Regions from separate parts of the Huintestinicola sp. genome, predicted to be linked through region 3. Evidence: predicted binding sites of a transcription regulator. Region 3 holds the regulator's gene; each other region holds the start of a gene.
The links. Region 3 encodes NrdR, which represses ribonucleotide reductase genes. Its sites were predicted from a motif close to CACNANATNTNGTG; they were not measured.

Region 1 (2,273 bases), on a different contig from region 3:
CTTGTAATACTGCAGATTAAAGGGTGCGTCGATAAAGGAGAAATTAGGGAAGAGCCTTTTTGCGGAAACCCTGCAGGCAAGCTTGAAAAGGTCGTAATTTATATCCTCGGGATCGTAATTTATCCCCTCTTTAATTTTGAAAATGTGAATGGGGAATATGGGCGTTTCGCCGTTGCCGATACCTGCTTCATTGGCAAGAAGAATGTTTTTGATGACCATTCTGCCCTCGGAAGTGGTGTCCGTTCCGTAATTTATGGAGGAAAAAGGCACCTGCGCTCCCGCACGGCTGTTCATAGCGTTGAGGTTATGGATAAAGGCTTCCATTGCGCGATAAGTCTCTCTGTCCGTCTCCTTTAAGGCTTCGGTGCAGCAGTAGGACTGTATGCGCTCCGCAGTTTCCCTGTCGGTGAACTCAAGGAGACGTGCAAGCTCCGCCTCTTTATAGCCGTTATTATTATCCATAACGGGGTAAATATTCTCTTCGGAAAATATCTCCTCTGCGATCCTTTCAGCCGTCTCCTCGGCATTTTCACAGCCGCAGAGCAGCTCCAGACAGCGAGCCTCGTTCTCCCGATATTTTTTTCTGTAGGTCTTTGCCACGCCCTGTGCCATTGCATAATCGAAATTCGGTATGCTCTGTCCTCCGTGCATATCGTTCTGGTCGGACTCTATGGCAATGCAGGCAAGAGCGGCATAGGACAGTATATCATTCGGCTCTCTCAGATGTCCCTGACCCGATGAAAATCCGTTTCTGAAAAGCTTGATAAGGTCTATCTGACAGCAGGTGGCAGTAAGAGTATAGTAATCCATATCATGGATATGGATATCCCCCTCCTCGTGAGCCTTGGCTATAGTGGGGTCGATAACGTACATACTGTAGAACTGCTTTGCGCCCTCCGAGCCGTACTTGTACATCGTACCCATTGCCGTATCGCCGTTGATATTGGCATTCTCGCGCTTGATATCGCTGTCTCTTGCCGCCTTGAATGTAAGATTTTCGTATATCTTCATCAGCTTGGTGTTCATCTCTCGGGAACGGGTGCGGTCGGAGCGGTAGAGGATATACGCCTTTGCGGTCTTGGCGTGACCCTCCTCCACAAGCACCTTCTCCACCAGGTCCTGTATCTGCTCAACGGTGGGAGTGCTGCTGCTGCCGTACTTCTTTTCGCACAGGTCGCAGACCTTGACCGCAAGCTCCATTGAAGCATTGTAGTCGGTGCCTCCAACAGCCTCGGCAGCCTTGTAGATCGCCTTGGCTATCTTCTCGATATTAAAGGTATCTTTTCGTCCGTCTCTTTTTACGATATGAGTTATCATTTTAAAACCGTCTTTCCTAAAAACACAATATATAGTAAAATATACACACTAAATTATAGTATATAGTATTTATGCCCGCTTGTCAACAGCGCCGATTTACAAAAAGCGACGGCAATTTTGTATAAATTGCCGTCTTGACATTTATATACTTTTATGCCTGTGGACCGCTGTTCTTTCTGTAGCCCATATAGCTTTCAAGAATTATTACGGCGGCAACTGCGTCAACCACGTTTTTCCGCTTTTTTCCGCGGACATTTACCTCGTTGAGATAGTTGTGAGCCGATACGGTAGTGCAGCGCTCGTCCCACATGACCACCTTTATTCCCGTAAGCTCCTCAAGCTTCTCGCCGAAGAGAGCGCATTTTTCCGCCCTCTCCCCTACGGTGTTGTTCATATTCTTGGGATATCCTACCACCAGAAGCTCCGCCTGCTCCTTTTTGGCAAGCTCGGCGGTCTTTTCAAGGCAGCGGTCGAAGTTCTTTTCAAATATGACCGTAAGCGGTGAAGCAAGAAATTCGCTTTTGTCGCAAACGGCAATGCCCGTTCTGCTGTCGCCGAAATCTACGCTCATTATTCTCATTTTGCTGCCTCCAGTTCATCGCTGCACCAATTTGATACCGCCAGGGTGGACAGTCCTCCTTCAAGATGAGAGCCGTCATTTTTGAAAATTATTTTCGGTATAAGCTCATCGTCATACTCAATGAGCGACACAGCCGTATTGTCAGCCCAGCCCGGGTCTGCATAGTTTTCCCACTCCCTGCCCTCGGCGCAGTTAAGATATGCCTTTATTGCCATTCCGTGGGAAACTACGGCGATAGTCCTGCCCTCATTTTCAGATGCGATTCGTTTCATTGCCGCTTTCATACGGTCATATACCTGTTTGGTGGACTCCCCGTTCGGAGCGGCAAAATGGTTTATCTCCTCTTTCCACATACGGTATTCCCCGGGAAATTTTT
Region 2 (2,273 bases), on a different contig from region 3:
CTTCTCTGATATGAGCCGAAGGTGCGTTCGCGGCGGATATACTTGCCGTTCTTCTCGTCAGTATTCTCGGAATGTTCGGCTTTCAATGTCAGGCTCGAACCGGAGATGTCAATGGAGATATCCTTCTTGTCAAAGCCGGGAAGCTCGGACTCCATAACGAACTTGTCATCGTCCTCGCGGATATCCGTGCGGCAGGCGCTGAACCTCTGACCGTCCTTTACAAAGCCGCTGTCAAGATCAGCAAAGGGATCAAAAATGCCAAAAGCTCTTTCAAAGGGAGTTAAACCGTACATAAAATTACCTTCTTTCAAAATATAGGAAGCCTGCTTCTGAAAGGAGCTGCTTCGAGATGGTGTGATTTGTATAAACGGGGTATCTGTACCGCATCATCTCGGTATCTTCCGTTTACGAGTATAATAATACCCCCCTATTATGATAATACAATATCCGTATTGTGAAAAAACGGTGAAATTTAGCAGTCTCGTTGTATGAGTGCTAACACTTGCAAGATACGAGTGCTAAAACATCTCCTTATATTTTTCCCCATAGCCATATCAGTATTCATATTATAGCACATTTGTCTCAATTTGTCAATACATTTCAGCACAAAAGTGCCATTTCAATACAAATTCATCTGAATAACCAAAAACAAGCAGCCCGATTTGTAAAATCAGCACATATATTCCAAAAATAAAAGAGCCGATGCATAAAACCGCACCGGCTCATAAAAATATATTCAAATTCAGCAGCTTCCGTGCTTGACCCTGTCCATGACCTCAGCTCGCTTAGCGTCGTTGAAGCGGTCAAGAGTGCCCACAAGATAGCCCGTAATTCTTCTTATTCGGTCAAAGGGAACGCTTTCAAAATAATAATTCAGATCGACGAAATCGCCGTCAAGAGCGATATCAATGCCCACGATCTTTTTCCCGGGGTAATTCTCCTCGCCGTGCCTGATGTAAGCCTCAAGCTCCTCATTGGAAATTTCTCCGCCCGTAACGTTAACGTTCATTTTCATTACTCCCTTAACTTTTAAGCAAATTCGCCACAATATTTAGTGCCGACTATTTAATTATACCACAATATATAGTGTTTTCAAGGAGAAATCGATTTAATTAACATTTTGTTTACATCCTCCCCGAAACCCGCATAGCCACCGCATTTCAATTGTAGCCTAAAAATATTCCGACTAAATTTTTACAAAATTAACAATTTGCCGCCTTATTCTTTGTTGACATCGCATAATCCTGTGTGATATAATAATATTTTAGTATGATAAATCAAAAAATTACTGTTATAACGAAAGGATAGTTTAATGCTTTTTACAGAACTTGACCTGCCCGAAGAGATAGTACGGGCAGTCACCGAAATGGGCTTTACCGAAGCCACAGAAATACAGTCAAAAGCCATTCCCGTAATGCTTGAGGGACGGGACCTTGTAGGAAAGTCCAACACAGGCACAGGAAAGACCGCCGCCTTCGGCATACCCGCCATAGCAGCGCTTGAAAAGGGCAGCAAGGGCGTGCAGGTGCTTGTTCTCTGCCCCACCAGAGAGCTTGCGATGCAGGCGTGCGACGAGATAAAGAAATTTGCCGCATATATGCCCTGGGTGCGCCCCTGCGCAGTGTACGGCGGCGCAGCAATGGACAGACAGATAGGCGAATTAAGGCGTGGCGCAAACATCGTTGTGGGCACTCCGGGAAGAGTGATGGACCACATCGGCAGAAAGACCCTCCGCCTTGAAAACCTTCGCACAATAATCCTCGATGAAGCGGACGAAATGCTCAATATGGGCTTCCGCGAGGATATCGAGACAATTCTGCAATACGTCCCCGAGGAGCGGCAGACCGTGCTTTTCTCCGCCACAATGCCCCCTCCCATAATGGCTATCACAAAGCAGTACCAGACCGACCCCGTTGTCATCAAGGTAGAGAGCAAGGCTCGCACAGTAGACAGCATCGAGCAGAAATATTTCGAGGTGCCCATGGGCAGAAAGACCGATGCCCTGAGAATGCTCCTCATCGCCTATGAGCCCCGCCTGTCAATGGTATTCTGCAACACCAAGAAAATGGTGGACGAGCTTACCGACGCACTTGTGTCAAAGGGCTTCAAGGCATCGGGACTTCACGGAGATATGAAGCAGCAGAGCCGCACACAGGTCCTCAATGCCTTCAAATCGGGAGCCATAAACGTCCTCATCGCCACAGACGTAGCCGCAAGAGGAATTGACGTGGACGACGTAGACGCAGTATTCAACTACGACCTCCCCCAGGATA
Region 3 (2,273 bases):
GAGCTTACGGGATTTGTTATGGGCTCGGCTCCCTGCGACCTTATGATAGAGTTTGACGATGTTTTCTGCACTGTTATCCCCGAGTTTGCAAAGTGCATAGGCTTCGACCAGCGCAGCAGATATCACGTTTATGATGTGTGGGAGCACACCGCTCATGCTCTGGAAAATTCCAAGTGCGACAAGGAGGTCCGTCTCGCCATACTCTTCCACGATATCGAAAAGCCTACAAGCTGCCGTATCGATGAGGAGGGTCACGGTCATTTCCCGGGACACGAAAAACGCAGCGCGGAAACTGCCGAGCGTATTATGCGCCGTCTGAAATTTGACAACGAGACCATTAAAAACACCTGCGAGCTGATAAAATATCACTACATCACTCCCGTTGACGACAAGAGAGTTGTAAAGCACCTGATATCCGCCATGGGTCTCGGAATGTTTGACAAGCTGGCGGAGGTAATGAAGGGAGACAGCCGCGCTAAGCAGAGCTTCTGCCTTGAGAGGGTCAACACCCTTGACGCTATGAAATATCTGGCTCACGAGATCGTGAACAACGGCGAATGCTGCACCCTTCACGGGCTTGCGGTAAGAGGCAGCGACCTTGAGGACATCGGCTTTGAGGGCAAGGAGATAGGTGCTGCTCTTGACGAGCTTCTTGTGATGGTCATTGACGAGAAGATACCCAATGAAAGGGAAGTTCTTATCGAAACGGCGAGAGAGTTCGGGCAGAGAGGCAAAAAGCGGGTCTTTGAACTTTAAACTGCATATTGCATTTTGTAAATATTTTCCGCTTTTCGGAATATAATAAAAAAAACAGGGGCGGATAATTTCCGCTCCTGTCAGAAAAATATTTTGCTTATTCTCCGTTGTTTCTCAGCTCGGAGATTATGTCAAGAAAGCAGTCTACGTCGTTGAAATCCTTATTTACCGAGGCAAAGCGGACATATGCTACCTCGTCGAGCTTCTTGAGCTGCTCAAGCACCATATCGCTTATTTCACGTGTGGATATCTGGGTTATCATATTGTTGGCGCAGTAGGCCTCGATACTGTCTGCAATGGCGATTATGGCTGAGCCGGGAACGGGACGCTTTTTTACGGCAAAGGAAAGCCCTCTTATAAGCTTGTTGCGGTCGAAAGGCTCATAGGTATTGTCCTTTTTATTCACAAGCAGGTCGGGTATCTCAATGCTCTCATAGGTGGTAAAGCGCTTGTCGCAGTTGGTACAGCGGCGTCTGCGGCGTTTCTTTCCGTCAATGAGACGGGAGTCGATGACCTTGGTATCTTCAAATCCGCAGTAGGGGCATTTCATAATAGGCAGACCGCCTTTCAATTATCATTTGTAACCTTATTATAACCTATTTTCCCGCCGATGTCAAGCGGAGGACACTTAATTTCAAAGGAATGAAAACAGTGAAGAAGAAAAGAAAACAAAACGGCGTAAAGCTGTTTATCATATCTACGGCTATCTTATTTACGGCGGTGTTTTTTATGTCAGGTACAGCTTCTCAGAAGGACGATGAAAAAAACATCTCGAAGCCTTCACAGTCAGAGACTGACGGCTCGGAGAGCGCTGTTTCCGAGTCTTCGGGAACGGATATCCCGTCGGGCGAGGAAGGCGTTTCAGACATTTCCACAGAGACTGCTGAGGAACCGAAGGAGCCTAAGCCCGACCCTGCCGATGCCGACAACACCTGGGCGATGTTTCTCGTAAACTCCAAAAATCAGGTGCCTGCGGAATACTGCGACGGCATTGAGACTGATCTTGTTTACGAAAGCTGGCGTGAATATTATCTTGATTCCCGTGCGGCTGAGTATATGAAGCAGATGATAAAGGCTGCCGAGGAGGACGGGATACAGCTTGTGGTGATGTCTGCGTACCGCTCTGTTGAGTATCAGCAGAACAACTTCGACAAGAGCGTTCAGGACAGGATAGACAATCGGGGAATGACCTATGAGGAGGCTTATGCCGACACCTTAAAGGAGGTACAGCTTCCCGGCTACAGCGAGCATAATGCAGGTGTGGCGGCGGATATTATGTCCAACGAGGAGACCAGCATGGAGGACGACCGCTTCAAAAACACCAAGGCTTATGAATGGCTTTGTGAGAATGCGGCGGATTACGGCTTCATTCTCCGCTATCCCGAGGGCAAGGAGGATATCACGTGGATAATATATGAGCCATGGCATTACCGCTTTGTGGGAGTTTACTATGCAAAGCTCCTTGCCGACAAGGGTATTACCCTGGAGGAATATTTTGAGGAAATGAACTGGGTGGA

Region 1: the regulator NrdR is predicted to act here: its motif matches at 1,341-1,354, upstream of ACI4J0_RS06805 (anaerobic ribonucleoside triphosphate reductase).
Region 2: the regulator NrdR is predicted to act here: its motif matches at 1,076-1,089, upstream of nrdD (anaerobic ribonucleoside-triphosphate reductase).

What each region holds. Positions count from the first base shown of each region.
Region 1 is NZ_JBJERV010000051.1:28,422-30,694, forward strand. Features, by position in the region: gene ACI4J0_RS06805 (anaerobic ribonucleoside triphosphate reductase) at 1-1,317, opposite strand, end outside; gene ruvX (Holliday junction resolvase RuvX) at 1,469-1,897, opposite strand; gene ACI4J0_RS06815 (histidine phosphatase family protein) at 1,894-2,273, opposite strand, start outside.
Region 2 is NZ_JBJERV010000100.1:110,987-113,259, reverse strand. Features, by position in the region: gene ACI4J0_RS12955 (Hsp20/alpha crystallin family protein) at 1-293, opposite strand, end outside; gene nrdD (anaerobic ribonucleoside-triphosphate reductase) at 743-1,009, opposite strand; gene ACI4J0_RS12945 (DEAD/DEAH box helicase) at 1,313-2,273, shown strand, end outside.
Region 3 is NZ_JBJERV010000040.1:1,026-3,298, forward strand. Features, by position in the region: gene ACI4J0_RS05610 (CCA tRNA nucleotidyltransferase) at 1-756, shown strand, start outside; gene nrdR (transcriptional regulator NrdR) at 854-1,306, opposite strand; gene ACI4J0_RS05620 (M15 family metallopeptidase) at 1,408-2,273, shown strand, end outside.